Regions from separate parts of the Planococcus alpniumensis genome, predicted to be linked through region 2. Evidence: predicted binding sites of a transcription regulator. Region 2 holds the regulator's gene; the other holds the start of a gene.
The links. The regulator CtsR, encoded in region 2, represses protease genes until heat stress. The targets are predictions, from matches to a motif close to ATGGTCAATAAAGGTCAAACA.
Positions count from the first base shown of each region.

Region 1: a site for CtsR is predicted at 6,838-6,858, ahead of clpP (ATP-dependent Clp endopeptidase proteolytic subunit ClpP). Genes of this name have one in related genera too.

Region 1 is NZ_JAAMTH010000001.1:1,191,711-1,199,833, forward strand. It holds gene G3255_RS06030 (tetratricopeptide repeat protein) at 1-1,198, shown strand, start outside; gene trxB (thioredoxin-disulfide reductase) at 1,266-2,225, shown strand; gene G3255_RS06040 (NUDIX domain-containing protein) at 2,432-2,917, shown strand; gene rapZ (RNase adapter RapZ) at 2,910-3,791, shown strand; gene mgfK (gluconeogenesis morphogenetic factor MgfK) at 3,796-4,791, shown strand; gene whiA (DNA-binding protein WhiA) at 4,813-5,763, shown strand; gene G3255_RS06060 (HPr family phosphocarrier protein) at 5,821-6,078, shown strand; gene clpP (ATP-dependent Clp endopeptidase proteolytic subunit ClpP) at 6,153-6,764, opposite strand; tRNA gene G3255_RS06070 (tRNA-Arg) at 6,931-7,002, shown strand; gene G3255_RS06075 (LemA family protein) at 7,160-7,738, shown strand; gene G3255_RS06080 (TPM domain-containing protein) at 7,735-8,123, shown strand, end outside.
Region 2 is NZ_JAAMTH010000001.1:95,311-103,433, reverse strand. It holds gene radA (DNA repair protein RadA) at 1-1,336, opposite strand, end outside; gene G3255_RS00500 (ATP-dependent Clp protease ATP-binding subunit) at 1,396-3,840, opposite strand; gene mcsB (protein-arginine kinase McsB) at 3,837-4,928, opposite strand; gene G3255_RS20200 (UvrB/UvrC motif-containing protein) at 4,918-5,451, opposite strand; gene G3255_RS00485 (CtsR family transcriptional regulator) at 5,448-5,933, opposite strand; gene G3255_RS00480 (hypothetical protein) at 6,073-6,318, opposite strand; rRNA gene rrf (5S ribosomal RNA) at 6,430-6,545, opposite strand; rRNA gene G3255_RS00470 (23S ribosomal RNA) at 6,612-8,123, opposite strand, start outside.

The DNA of each region.
Region 1 (8,123 bases), 1.1 Mb from region 2:
CAAGGCTTATCTTGAAAAGGATACCCGCGGGAGCTACGCGGCGGAAGCGATGGAAATCATCGATTTTGCCGAGCAAGAAGACTGGCAGCTGTTCGATGATGAAGGCGAAGCCCATAATAGCGAGTATTATTATTTGCAGGAAAAGGCGCGCCGATTGATGGAACAAGGCAAGTTTCCGGAAGCGATCCAGTTATTGGAAGAAGTGATCGAAGAAAAGTCGGATTTCTGGGGGGCCTATAATAACTTGGCGCTGGCATATTTTTATGTCGGGGAAACGGAAATGGCGAAATCGCTGCTTCACGAAGTACTTCGCAGAAACACCGGCAATCTGCATGCCTTATGCAATTTAGCGGTGTTCCATTATTATGAGAAAAACGATGAATTGGACGATATCCTTGGCTTACTGAAAAAGATCCAGCCATATGTCTTTGAACATCGCTATAAATTGGGTGCGACCTTCGCTTTGGTCGGTAAATACAAGGAAGCGTACCGCTGGCTAAAAAGCCTTCAAAAACGCGGATTTGACGGAGACCCGGCGTTTTATTTCTGGCTGTCGCATGCTGCTTATCATTCCGGCCATGAAGAAACTGCAAAGTACGCATGGGAGCAGTTGAAGCGGATGGATCCGGCAAAAGAAGGGTATGAGCCGTGGGGAGAGCAGCCTGTAATGCCGCATGTCGATGCGCTCGAACACGATCGCGATTTTCTCATCCATAAACTCGACCATTCCCATTTAAGCGAGCGGATTTACGGTTTGTACCTGCTCGGCAAATCTTCGCATAAGCAAGAAATCATCTCGCATCCGAATTGGCTGAAATCCGAGCAGCCTTCCGTTTTGGAAACCTATATGCTCGGTTACGCACTCGGCCATCCATTCCGTGAATCGGTTAAAGAAGAAAAAGCCTTTTTGCGCGCAATGGAAACAGCGGAGCGCTTGTATTACCAAAAAGGGATGGTAGACCGTGAAAATGACGCCATCTTCCAATTATGGTTTGTGCTGTCGGAACAGGCCTTTGATGCGCAGTATGCGTTCCGCAACCCGGCAGCACTTGCCGCTGCTGTCAGCTATATGGTTGAATCGACGGAAAAACGGGAAACAACAAAAAAAGCAGTCGCTGCAAAATTCGGCACATCTGCTGCCACAATGGCCAAATATGTTGATGAATTAAGCGGATTTTTGCCGAATTTCAAGGACTAGGCATAAAAGTTGAAGGCGGCAGTTTATTGCTTTACGATTTAGCTAGTGATAACGAGGAGGGCCTATAATGACAGAAACGACTAATATTTATGATGTGTTAATCATCGGTGCAGGGCCAGCAGGCATGACAGCTGGGGTTTATACGTCCCGAGCGAACCTTTCGACGCTCATGCTTGAGCGCGGGATCCCTGGCGGACAGATGGCCAATACCGAAGAAATTGAAAACTACCCAGGATTCGACCATATTCTCGGTCCTGACCTATCCACTAAAATGTTCGAACATGCGAAAAAATTCGGAGCCGAGTATGCTTACGGCGATGTAACCGAAATTATCGACGGCGATGAATTCAAAACAGTCAAAGCCGGATCGAAAGAATACAAAGCCCGCGCCATCATTTTGACGACTGGAGCCGAGTACAAGAAAATGGGCATTCCAGGCGAAAACGAACTGGGCGGCCGCGGCGTCAGCTATTGCGCAGTGTGCGATGGCGCATTCTTTAAAGGCAAAGAACTGGTCGTTGTCGGCGGCGGGGACTCTGCCGTTGAAGAAGGAGTCTACTTGACGCGCTTCGCGGATAAAGTGACAATTGTCCACCGCAGAGACGAGTTGCGCGCACAGAAAATCCTCCAAGACCGTGCGTTTGCCAACGACAAGATCGACTTTATCTGGAGCCATACCGTAAAAGAGATCCGCGATAAAGACGGCAAGGTCGGAAGCGTTACCTTGGTATCGACAAAAGACGATGCCGAACGGGAATTCGAAGCGGACGGCGTGTTCATTTACATCGGCATGCTGCCTTTGACAAAACCATTCGAATCACTGGGCATCTTGAATGACCTGGGTTATATCGAAACAAATGAAGAAATGCAAACTTCGGTGCCAGGAATCTTCGCGGCAGGCGATGTACGGGATAAAACTTTGCGCCAAGTCGTCACGGCGACTGGCGACGGCAGCATCGCCGCGCAAAGCGTCCAGCATTATGTAGAAGAGCTTGCAGAAAAGATTGCTTCAAAAGCGCAAGCTTAACGCTTTCTTAATCCCTTTGTAACAGCATTGTCATGCAAAAGAGGTATAGTAAGTAGTGTAAATCAACCCCCTTTTTATATAGTTATTTTTGACAGGCTGCTTTCCGGATTGTCCGGGGAGTGGCCTCTTTTTTTGCATTCTTTTGCATGACACGCCAGGATAGATGTATAATGAAAATAGTTTATATTAGATGCGGAGTGGCAAATGTGCAGCGAATCGCGAATTTATTGCTAATAGAGAATGGCAAAGTATTATTGATGAAAAAGCCGCGCAGGGATTGGTATGTAGCTCCTGGCGGCAAAATGGAAAGCGGCGAATCGATTTATGAAGCGGCCATCCGTGAGTTCAGGGAAGAAACGGATGCAGAACCGTTCGGCGTTCACTTGAAAGGCGTTTACACCATGATGATCCAAGAAGGTGGAAAGACGGTGGATGAATGGATGCTGTTTACGTTCAGGGCGACAAAGCTCCGCGGGATCCCATTCGAAGAAACGCGCGAAGGAATTCTCGAATGGCATCCAGTGGAAAGCCTGCATACCCTGCCGATGGCGGAAGGGGACCGGACGAACCTATTATTTGCGGCTTATCAGGAAGGCGTCCAATACGGGACCTTCTATTATACGCCAGAGTTCGAACTGCTAGAAGAGAACATCCAATCATCGACTGAAGAGGTGAACCGCCAGCATGGATAAGCATAACGAAGAAACCGAATTGATCATCATCACCGGCATGTCCGGTGCAGGCAAGACAGTGGCCATCCAAAGTTTTGAAGATCTCGGTTTTTTCACAATCGATAATCTTCCCCCGGCGCTTCTTCCCACATTCATCAAATTGATGCGGGATTCAGGCAAGTCGATGAAGCGCGTCGCAGCGGTCATGGACCTTCGGGGCGGCGATTTTTTCGCAAGCCTCGTTGATGCAATCGATGATCTATCGAAAGAACCGGAAGTGGCGATCACCATCCTGTTCCTAGATGCGGAAAACCAGACGCTCGTCAGCCGCTATAAAGAAACGCGGCGTTCCCATCCGCTGTCGCCAGGCGGGCTTGTGCTCGGCGGCATCAAAAAAGAACGGGATATGTTGAAAGACCTGCAAGGGCGGGCACATTATATGTATAATACGTCAGACATGAGCCCACGCCAGCTGAAAGAAAAAATTACGTCGGATTTCGCTTCGAAAACAAGCAATGTCTTTACGGTCAATTTGATGTCTTTCGGCTTTAAGCATGGCATGCCGATTGATGCCGACCTGGTTTTCGATGTACGCTTCCTGCCGAATCCTTATTATATAGAGGAATTGAATCCGCAATCGGGCTTGGATCAGCCGGTTTCCGATTATGTCTTGAAATGGCAGGAGACGCAGACGCTGGTGAGTAAGCTTGAGGATTTATTCGATTTCATGATTCCCCAGTACAAACAAGAAGGCAAAGCGCAATTGGTCATTGCTTTTGGCTGCACGGGCGGCCAGCACCGATCTGTAACGCTTGCTGAATATTTCGGGAAATACCTAGCGAAAAACAACAAAGTCAGCATTACGCATAGAGATGTGAAAATCAGAAAGGGCTGAGCATATGGAAAAAAGTCTCCAGCAAAAACGAGTCGTAATCATCGGGGGCGGTACCGGTCTGTCCACTTTGCTGAGGGGCTTAAAAACTTTTCCGCTCGACTTGACGGCAATCGTCACAGTGGCAGATGACGGAGGCAGCTCTGGGCGTTTACGCGATGACTTGGATATTCCTCCGCCAGGGGACATTCGCAACGTCATGGCCGCATTGTCGGACGCAGAACCGTTAGTTGCGGAAATGTTCCAATACCGCTTCAAGCATTCGCTCGATTTGGAAGGGCATTCACTAGGCAATCTGATGCTTGCGGCATTGACCGATTTGACCGGTGATTTCTCCCACGCAGTGCGGGAAATGAGCCGTGTCTTGAATGTCAATGGCACGGTTTTGCCTGCTGCCAATCAATTGGTGACCTTGAATGCAGAACTAGAAGATGGAACCATCATTAAAGGTGAATCCAAAATTCCCGCCTATATGCAGCCGATCAAGCGTGTATTCCTTGAACCGGCCGGCGTCAGAACATTGCCGGATACCATACAGGCGATTCAATCAGCGGATGTCATCGTCATTGGGCCGGGTTCCTTGTACACAAGCATCTTGCCCAATTTGCTCGTGAAGGATATCAAAAAAGCGCTGCTCGAAGCGAAGGCGCGAAAAATCTATATTTGCAATTTGATGACCCAGGCGGGCGAAACATACGGCTATACAGCCTCGGACCATGTGAAAGCATTATACGACCATGTAGGCGTAAACTTTCTCGATGCCATTTTGATCGACAAAGTTCAAATGCCGCAGGGAGTGGCTGAAAGATACAAAAAAGAAAAAGCATGGCCGGTGGAATACGATGAAGAACGCCTGAAAAATATGGGGCTTGAAGTATATCGCCATGATATTGCGAATATTTTTGGGGAAGCCGTACGGCATGAACCGATGAAAGTGGCGAAATGGCTTTTTGAATACACCAGCAGCGAATCGCAGGTACCATCGCAGCGCCGGTATTCCTAAAGCTTGAAAGGGGGGGCATAATTGTCTTTTGCATCAGAAACAAAAAAAGAAATGACGCAGATTGAAGTGGATGATTGCTGCGGCAAGGCAGAGCTGTCGGCGATGATCCGCATGAATGGCACGCTGTCATTCTCCAATCGCCAGTTGAGCCTGGATATCCAAACTGAGAACGCAGCTATTGCGAGAAGAATCTATACCTTGCTAAAGCGCTTCTATAAAGCGTATCCGGTGGAGTTGTTAGTTCGCAAAAAAATGCGGTTGAAAAAAAACAACGTCTATATTTGCCGCTTGCGGGAAGGCGCAAAATTCGTGCTTGAGGATTTGTTAATCTTGTCGGAAGGCTTTCAGTTTCAGCAGGATATCTCCCCTGAACTGATCTCGACGACGTGCTGCAAGCGCTCATATTTGCGCGGTGCCTTTTTGGCCGGAGGGTCGGTCAACAATCCCGAAACGTCCTCTTACCACTTGGAAGTGTATTCTTCCTATAAAGACCACGCTGAAGCGCTGGTCATCCTGATGAACCATTTCCAATTGAACGCGAAAATGATTGAGCGGAAAAAAGGATTTGTGACTTATTTGAAGGAGGCGGAGAAAATTTCTGACTTCCTCAGCTTGACTGGCGCCCACTCGGCGCTATTGAAATTCGAGGATGTCCGAATCCTTCGCGATATGCGTAATAGCGTCAATCGTTTAGTCAATTGCGAAACGGCCAATTTGAATAAGACAATTGATGCGGCGTTGCGGCAAATCGAAAACATCCGCTTTATCGACCAAGTGATCGGAATCGACCAATTGCCGGATCGCCTGAAAGAGATAGCCCGCTTGCGTGTGGAGTACCAGGATGTCACACTGAAAGAACTGGGCGAGATGGTATCGACAGGAAAAGTGAGCAAGTCAGGCGTCAACCACAGGCTCCGGAAAATCGATGAGATTGCCGAGTCGTTGAGAAAAGGCGAAACGATCAGCCGGTAATAAGGCTGCTCTTTTCTATAGATTGCGTGACAGTCAAGTTTTCGGAGGAGGATATGCATGGTAGAAAAACAAGTGGAAGTGCAATTGAAATCAGGATTACAAGCGAGGCAGGCGGCATTGTTCGTACAAGAAGCCAATCGCTATAGTTCGGATGTATATTTGGAAAAAGGCGATAAGAAAGTCAATGCTAAAAGCATCATGGGCATCATGAGCTTAGCTGTCAGCAAAGGAACCAACGTGACAATTTCGGCCGACGGCGCCGATGAAGAATCCGCAGTCGGTGCGCTGGCGCAATTGATTGATAAAGAAGCATAAAGCCATACGCTTTAAGCATCAAAAAAAGAACTGCCCTTCATGCAGATGCATGAAGGGCAGTTCTTTTTTATGATTTACTCTTCTTTTTCGTGATTTTCCGGCAATTTGTTGCGCGTGATGATTTGGTCGATGAGACCATATTCGAGTGCACGTTCTGCAGTCATGAAGTTATCGCGGTCTGTATCTCGTGAAATCACTTCAAGTTCCTGGCCAGTGCGTTCTGATAGAATTTGGTTCAACTTCTCGCGCAAGAACAAGATGCGTTTTGCGGCGATTTCAATTTCGGTCGCTTGCCCTTGAGCTCCGCCAAGTGGCTGGTGGATCATGACTTCAGCGTTCGGCAATGCATAGCGTTTGCCTTTTGTGCCGGCTGCCAGAAGGAAAGCGCCCATGGATGCAGCCATGCCGATGCAAACTGTCTGGACATCTGGCTTGATGAATTGCATAACATCGTAGATCGCCATACCGGCTGTGATGCTGCCGCCTGGGCTGTTAATATAGATGGAAATATCTTTTTCCGGATCCTCAGCTTCAAGGAATAGCAATTGCGCGACGATGGAGTTGGCGACGTTATCGTCAATTCCGCTGCCGAGCATGATGACGCGGTCTTTCAATAGGCGGGAGTAAATGTCGTATGCACGTTCGCCTCTGCTTGTCTGTTCGATTACTGTAGGGATTAAATTCATGGATTATTTCCTCCTTCAGGTAAATGTAAGTGCTGCTGAAACACCGTTCAGCCGTACATTCATCATACACACCATGGTCAATGAAGGTCAAATCTAACGAATTGAAAATAGGCGCTTGAAATAAGAAGAAAGCTTTTGTATAATAGAAAAGTCGCGAACAACATTTGCCCTCGTAGTGTAAAGGATAACACGTAAGATTCCGGTTCTTGAGATGGGGGTTCGATTCCCTCCGAGGGTGTAAAAAATAAAAAACCGCACAGCCTGCCAAAGGCTGTGCGGTTTTTTTATTGAATCTTTTTAGCCCCTGAAACGTAGAATCAGGTGTATTGGGTTTCAAGGAACAAGCTGTCAGGGAAAACAAATAATATTATTGTAAAAGAAAAGGAGACGGGAAAATGAAAAAATTACTTATTCCATTGCTACTGGTGATTGGGCTGATCGTCATTGCCATCGCCGTATTCGGTTCAAGTTATAATAGTTTTGTTCAATTGGAAGAAGACGTCAATCAATCGTACGCGCAACTGGAAAGCCAATTGCAGCGTAGGCTTGATTTAATCCCGAACTTGGTCGAGACGGTAAAAGGTTTTGCTGACCAGGAACAAGAGGTCATCGATAGTGTCACGGAAGCCCGTTCAAGCATGGCGAATGCCGGATCGGTTGAAGAGCAGGCAGAGGCAGACGCCGAATTGAGCGGTGCGCTTAGCCGCTTGCTGGTCGTCGTCGAGAACTATCCGGAAATCCGCTCGAGTGAGAATTTCCAGCAATTATCCGATGAACTGGCCGGAACAGAAAACCGGATCGCCGTCGCCCGCCAAGACTATAATGGCTCGGTGACAGAGTTCAACCGGGAAGTCCGCAGTTTCCCAGGCAATATGGTGGCGGGAATTTTCGGCTTTGATGAAAAGGAATATTTCGAAGCTGATGCTGGGGCGGAAGATGCGCCGGATGTGGACTTTGGGACTGACGAAGAATGATCCGAAGAATTTCTGTTTTGCTCATGCTGTTGCTGATGCTCGCCGGAACCGCGCAGGCGGCAGAATTTCCGGAGTTGACTGATGATATTTACATCCAGGATATTGCCGGCATCTTGAGCGAAGAGCAAGAAGCCGAGATCAAGAGCTTGGGCGCTGGCCTGGAAGATGCAACCACTGCACAGGTTGCCCTCATGGTTGTCGATTCGCTTGAAGGCGAGCCGATCGAAAGCTACGCCAATAAAGCGTTGCGCCATTATGGTGTAGGTTCTGCGGAAGAAAACAACGGCGTAATGGTAGTACTGTCGATGACGGACCGTGAGATTTATATCGAAATTGGCTACGGCCTTGAAGGGGCACTTCCTGATGGGAAAGTCGGGCGCATTTT
Region 2 (8,123 bases):
CACCAACGACGCGGATTCCTTCCGGAAAATCCCAACCGCCCATATTCGATTTTGGTATGATGGCACGCTTAAAGCCCAGCTTTGCCGCTTCCTGCACACGCTGTTCGATGCGCGACACACGGCGCACCTCTCCGGTCAACCCGACTTCACCGATAATGCAATCATCCACTTTCGGTGCAATATCCCGGAAACTCGAGACAATGCTTGCGAGCACGGCGAGATCGATCGCTGGTTCATCCAGCTTCACGCCGCCCGCGACTTTAATATACGCATCTTGCGACTGCAGCATCAAGCCGACGCGCTTCTCCAGCACCGCCATCAATAACGATACCCGGTTTTGGTCAATCCCAGTCGCCATTCGCTTCGGATAATTAAAACTCGATGGGGTGACCAATGCCTGAATCTCCACCAGTATCGGCCGTGTCCCTTCCATGGAAGCGACAACCGTCGATCCCGCTGTGCCACTTGAACGTTCCTGTAAAAACAGCTCGGACGGATTCAACACTTCCTTTAACCCACCTTGCAGCATTTCAAAAATCGCAATTTCATTCGTCGAACCGAAGCGGTTTTTGACACTGCGCAAAATGCGGTACGTATGATGCCGTTCCCCTTCAAAATACAACACCGTATCGACCATATGCTCCAAGATACGAGGTCCAGCGATCTGGCCTTCTTTCGTCACGTGGCCGACCAGGAAAATCGCGATGTTTTTCGTTTTCGCCACACGCATCAATTCTGCCGTGCTTTCACGAACTTGCGTCACACTACCGGGCGCAGATGTCACTTCCGGATGATAAACCGTCTGAATTGAATCGACAATCACAAAATCCGGCTCTACTTCTTCAATCGTGTGATGGATCAGCTCCAAATTGGTTTCCGCAAAAATCAATAAGTCCCCCGAAACCGCATCCAGCCGCTCCGCCCGCATTTTCGTCTGGCGAATCGACTCCTCACCTGAAATATACAGCACTTTCTTGCCAGCTTTCGCAAGAAGTGCCGACACTTGCAAGAGTAACGTCGATTTCCCGATCCCAGGGTCGCCCCCGATCAAAATAAGCGAGCCGGAAACAATTCCACCACCGAGCACGCGGTTCAACTCTTCCATTTCAGTTTTTGTGCGCGGCTCTTCTTTCGTTTCAATCGAATTGATTGGTGTCGCTTTTTGAGCAACTTGAGGAGCGCTATGCTGGAATGCGCCTCTTGTGCCTTTCGGTGCTGCAACTTCTGTTTCTTCCGTCATTGTGTTCCATGCCGCACAACCTGGGCATTTCCCCATCCACTTTGCAGACTCATAACCGCAGGACTGGCAGATGAACTTTATTTTTTTCTTCGCCATAGTTACCTCCTATATATAGAAAAAACCCGCCGGAGACATATCCGGCGGGCGGGATATCGTTACGATTTCTCTACGGCCCCTTCATTCGTACGGACAATGAATTCATCGCCCTGTACATCGAAGACAATTTTTTGCCCGGCAATTGCTGTACCTTTCAACAACTCTTCAGACAAACGGTCTTCGACATGTTTTTGAAGTGAGCGGCGCAAAGGACGTGCTCCGTATTCCGGATCATACCCCTCTTTGGCAATTTTATCAAGCGCTGCCTCTGTCAGCTCCAGATCGATGTCCTGTTCTTTCAAACGGCCCGTCAACTGCTGCGTCATCAGCTCGACAATCTTGCGCAAATCGTTCTTTTCAAGTGAATGGAAGACAATCATATCATCGACACGGTTCAAGAATTCAGGACGGAACGCTTTCTTCAATTCCGCGAGCATCTTGCCTTTCATGTCTTTATAATCCGTCTTCGAATCTTCCAAGTTAAAGCCAACATACTTATTGTATTTCAATTCCTGTGCACCGACGTTCGACGTCATGATGATTACCGTATTACGGAAATCGACGCGACGCCCTTTGGAATCCGTCAAATGCCCGTCTTCAAGTACTTGCAAGAGGATATTGAAAACTTCAGGGTGGGCTTTCTCGATTTCATCAAGCAAGACGACTGAATATGGCTTTCTGCGAACTTTTTCCGTCAACTGGCCGCCTTCTTCATAGCCGACATAGCCTGGAGGTGACCCAACAAGGCGTGAAGTCGTATGGCGTTCCATGTACTCAGACATATCGATGCGGATCATCGCATCTTCATCCCCGAACATCGATTCAGCCAAGGCTTTCGCAAGCTCGGTTTTCCCGACGCCCGTAGGCCCTAGGAAAATGAACGAGCCAATCGGACGTTTCGGATCTTTCAACCCGGCACGCGCACGGCGGATCGCTTTCGAAATCGAAGTCACCGCTTCGTCCTGGCCGATTACACGACTATGAAGGATTTGTTCCAAATTAAGCAATTTATCGGATTCTGTCTGCGCCAATCTCGATACCGGCACACCTGTCCACATAGAGACGACTTTTGCAATATCTTCGACTGTCACTTCAGACTCTTCTTTGCCTTGCTTTTCTTTCCATTCTTTCTTCGTCTGGTCGAGCTCATCTTTCAACTTCTGCTCGGCATCGCGAAGAGAAGCCGCTTTTTCGAATTCCTGGCTCTGCACCGCTTCATTCTTTTCAGAACGCGCCGCTTCAAGACGGGCTTCAAGCTCTTTCAAATCCGGTGGAGTCGTATACGAACGCAAACGCACTTTTGAACCGGCCTCATCGATCAAATCGATCGCTTTATCCGGTAAGAAGCGGTCGGAAATATAACGGTCGGACATTTTCGCTGCCGCAACAATCGCTTCATCGGTAATTTTCACGCGGTGATGCGCTTCGTAGCGGTCGCGCAAGCCTTTAATGATTTCGATTGATTCCTCAACCGTTGGCTCATCGACTTGAATCGGTTGGAAACGACGTTCAAGCGCTGCATCTTTTTCGATGTACTTGCGGTACTCGTCCAATGTTGTGGCACCGATGCACTGCAATTCGCCGCGTGCAAGCGATGGTTTCAAGATATTCGAAGCATCAATCGCGCCTTCAGCACCGCCAGCCCCGATCAATGTATGAAGCTCATCAATGAAGAGAATGACATTGCCTGCTTGGCGTATTTCATCCATCACTTTTTTCAAGCGGTCTTCAAACTCACCACGGTATTTCGTTCCGGCAACTACCGTACCCATATCAAGCACCATGACGCGTTTGTCGCGAAGCGTTTCCGGAATTTCATTATTAACGATTTGCTGGGCAAGCCCTTCTGCAATCGCCGTTTTACCGACACCAGGCTCCCCGATCAATACCGGGTTGTTTTTCGTTCTGCGGCTCAATACTTCAATCACACGCGTGATTTCGTCACTGCGTCCAATCACAGGATCCAAGCTACCTTCACGCGCAACTTGCGTCAAGTCACGTGCCAAGCCATCCAAAGTCGGTGTATTGGCAGAAGCATTCGGGCTCGTGCCAGTCGATGCTTGTTCGTTGCTGCCAAGTAGTTGCAATACTTGCTGGCGCGCTTTGTTCAAGCTGACACCGGCATTCCCAAGAACTCGTGCCGCGACCCCTTCGCCTTCACGGATTAAAGCAAGCAGTAAATGCTCTGTTCCGATATAAGAGTGCCCAAGCTTGCGGGATTCGTCGACCGATAGCTCGATCACTTTTTTAGCCCGCGGCGTATAATGAACAATCGGCCCGACATCTTTTTCGCCGACCCCGACTAGTTCTTTGACACCGTCTTCGATCAATTGTGTATTCACTTCAATTGCTTCAAGTGCTTTCGCAGCGATTCCGCCGCCTTCTCGGATCAAACCAAGCAAAATATGCTCAGTTCCGATCGATTCGTGCTTCATGCGGATTGCCTCTTCTTGAGCTAATTGAAGAACTTTTTGTGCGCGTTGTGTAAATCGGTTGAACATCATGCAAAATCCTCTCCTTTTGTATTTATCCCGTTATCAGCTAACCTCTCCCGGAACAATTCCGCCCGGGCCAGGTCCCGTTCCTTCGCTTCTAATGGACGTCCTGCATACTGCTGCAAAAACGCAGGCTGCATAAAGACCATCAATTCATTCAGTATCGACATGTCTACACCCGTTATTAGATGAAGATCGATGCCAAGTCTGACATCTGATAAACAAGTAGCTGCTTCTTCTGTATTCAACAGACGGGCGTGAGTCAGGACACCTAATGACCGGTACACCCTATCTTCAAGGAGCAGCGGAGAATTCGCATTTAGCGCTTCCCTTGCTCTTCGTTCCTGTTCAATAATCTGCTCGGTCATGTTTTGCAAATCCTGCAAAATCTCATACTCTGATTTCCCCAGTGTTACTTGGTTAGAAATCTGGTATACATTACCAAGCGCTTCACTTCCTTCTCCATAAATCCCTCTCACAACCATCCCCAGACGGGATATAGCCGGGATGATCCGGTTGATTTGATGGGACATCGTTAAAGCTGGCAAATGAAGCATGACAGAAGCGCGCATGCCTGTACCCGTGTTTGTAGGGCAACTGGTCAAATAACCAAATCTCTCATGGAAAGCATAAGAAAGGTGTTCTTCTAAAAGCGAATCCATTTTATTCGCTATGTCATATGCTTCCTGCAGATGAAAGCCTGACTGCAAACTTTGGATCCGCATGTGATCTTCTTCATTGACCATAACGCTAAGCTCTTCTTCATCCGATAATAATACAGCACTGGAATGCTGGCTATTTGCTAAATAAGGGCTAATTAAATGTTTTTCTACTAACACTTCACGTTGTAGATCGTTTAATTCTTCAATATTGATATGAGTAAAACCGTACCCAACTTCCTTTCCCTTATCCAGCAAGACCGAAGAAACAGCTTTATCAACTTTCAACGCTTCATCTTCAGAAAAAGCGTAGGGAAATTTAAATTCGTCTAAATTTCGTGCAAGCCGAATCCTTGTACTCATGGCTATATCAACGTGTTCTCCGTTATTAGCCATCCAACTGCTTGCACGGGGTTGAAGGAAACGATCAATTGCCAACACCCCCACCTCCTTCAAGCTTTTCATTCAAGACCTTAACTTGATCTCGCAGCCTTGCAGCTTCTTCAAAATTCTCATCTTGTATGGCAGCCTGCATTTGCTTTCTCAATTCTTCAATTTCCTTTTTGATTTTCAACGTTGTTCCATAAGAAGCAGGAATCTTTCCTGTGTGTTCTGTATTCCCATTTTGTACTCTTTTTAAAATCTCATTTAGCTGAGGCGAAAAGGTATTATAACATTCAGCACAGCCAAACTTACCGAGATTCAAGAATTTTTGGAAGGTAAATCCACAAGATGGGCAAATCGGAACTTCTTTTCGTACAGGACTTACAGCGGCTTGCTGTTTTGGAAACCAATTGGCTAATAAGTTATGGATTGCCATAGGATCTTGATCAAAAGAAAAACTGATATTATGATTTTCCGCCGCACAAACGTGACAGAGGTGTTTTTCTGTTAAATGGCCTTGCTGGTTCTGCTTCACAATGACTGTAGCTGGCCGTTCTCCACATTGTTCACAAATCACTTGATCACTCCTTGCCCGTTCGACTCATATTGAATAGTAAACAGCATCGCCACTAAAATCCGCGCTCGTACTTCATCTCGTATAGGTAGAGGCAGCCCGAGAGTAGAACGATCAATGGCACTCAAAATCAATTTAGCTTCACGCTTCGATATAACATCTTCACTTAAAAGCCTCCACACAATATCTTCGGCCATAGTTTGTGAAGCACCAGTTTCAAGCCTATTGATAATTTGGGCAATCAAATCCGATTTCTTATGAAGGCGTATTTTCTTAATACGAATATATCCGCCCCCACCACGCTTACTTTCAACTAAATATCCACGATCTAATGTAAATCTAGTATTTATCACATAATTAATTTGAGAGGGAACACATTGAAACTTCTCAGCAACCTCACTTCGTTTAATTTCAATAAGGTCCTTACCGCTTATTTCGATAATCTCTTTTAAATAACCTTCAATTATATCTGAAATATTCCGCATCGCTTTCACCTCTTGAGCGTTTAAATGCGCTAATGATTGACTTTGACTATATTTGACTTAATTATACATAAGCATTTTATGGATATCAAATACTTAGTCTGAGATAGAAAAAGTCTCGGGTTGAATATCCCGAGACTCTTCATTCTTGATCCATCATCCGTTTCATAAAATCTTTTGTATGACTTGATACCGAACGGGTTTTTTCTTCAACATACTTTGTTCTCCAACGTGTACCCTGTTGCCAAACTTCTACTATATCCCCTTTATTTACATCATGAGTAAAATCTGCAACTGGATAAGTATACTGTTCAGCAGAATCTTTTAATGAAACCAATAATGCAGTTCTTTTCTCAATCATTTTTACTGTATAATAACCTGCTTTCATAAGTCTTCACCTCATTTCTTTTTTCCCTTTATAATATATTTTCAATCCTTTTTTTAATTTAAAATACAAAAAATCCGCTACCGGAATGAACCGGTAACGGCCTTTCTACTTGCCCAGCGACGTCCTACTCTCACAGGGGGAAACCCCCAACTACCATCAGCGCAAAAGAGCTTAACTTCCGTGTTCGGGATGGGAACGGGTGTGGCCTCTTTGCCATCATCACTGGACTATGTTGAGCTTGTTCGCTCAAAACTGGATAAATCGACATTGTGGGAAACTTGCGTTTCAGTTTGTTGGTTAAGTCCTCGATCGATTAGTATTCGTCAGCTGCACGTGTCGCCACGCTTCCACCCCGAACCTATCTACCTCATCGTCTTTGAGGGATCTTACTTGCTTGCGCAATGGGAAATCTCATCTTGAGGGGGGCTTCGTGCTTAGATGCTTTCAGCACTTATCCCGGCCACACATAGCTACCCAGCGATGCTCTTGGCAGAACAACTGGTACACCAGCGGTGTGTCCATCCCGGTCCTCTCGTACTAAGGACAGCTCCTCTCAAATTTCCTGCGCCCGCGACGGATAGGGACCGAACTGTCTCACGACGTTCTGAACCCAGCTCGCGTACCGCTTTAATGGGCGAACAGCCCAACCCTTGGGACCGACTACAGCCCCAGGATGCGATGAGCCGACATCGAGGTGCCAAACCTCCCCGTCGATGTGGACTCTTGGGGGAGATAAGCCTGTTATCCCCGGGGTAGCTTTTATCCGTTGAGCGATGGCCCTTCCATGCGGAACCACCGGATCACTAAGTCCGTCTTTCGACCCTGCTCGACCTGTCCGTCTCGCAGTCAAGCTCCCTTGTGCCTTTACACTCTGCGAATGATTTCCAACCATTCTGAGGGAACCTTTGAGCGCCTCCGTTACTCTTTAGGAGGCGACCGCCCCAGTCAAACTGCCCGCCTGACACTGTCTCCCAAGCCGCTAAGGCTTGTGGGTTAGAAGTTCAATACAACCAGGGTAGTATCCCACCGACGCCTCCCCCGAAGCTGGCGCTCCGGGTTCTCTGGCTCCTACCTATCCTGTACAAGTTGCACCAAAATTCAATATCAGGCTACAGTAAAGCTCCACGGGGTCTTTCCGTCCTGTCGCGGGTAACCTGCATCTTCACAGGTACTATAATTTCACCGAGTCTCTCGTTGAGACAGTGCCCAGATCGTTACGCCTTTCGTGCGGGTCGGAACTTACCCGACAAGGAATTTCGCTACCTTAGGACCGTTATAGTTACGGCCGCCGTTTACTGGGGCTTCGGTTCGCACCTTCGCTTGCGCTAAGCACTCCCCTTAACCTTCCAGCACCGGGCAGGCGTCAGCCCCTATACGTCACCTTACGGTTTTGCAGAGACCTGTGTTTTTGCTAAACAGTCGCCTGGGCCTATTCACTGCGGCTCTCTCGGGCTGTAACACCCTACCAGAGCACCCCTTCTCCCGAAGTTACGGGGTCATTTTGCCGAGTTCCTTAACGAGAGTTCACTCGCTCACCTTAGAATTCTCTTCTCGCCTACCTGTGTCGGTTTGCGGTACGGGCACCTCCCGCCTCGCTAGAGGCTTTTCTTGGCAGTGTGAAATCAGGGACTCTGAGGTTAAACCTCTTGCCATCACTGCTTGATGTACATAGAAACGGGATTTGCCTCGTTTCTCATCTCACAACTTGGACGTGCACAACCAACGGCACGCTCACCCTATCCTTCTGCGTCCCCCCATTACTCAAACGGCGGGGAGGTGGTACAGGAATATCAACCTGTTGTCCA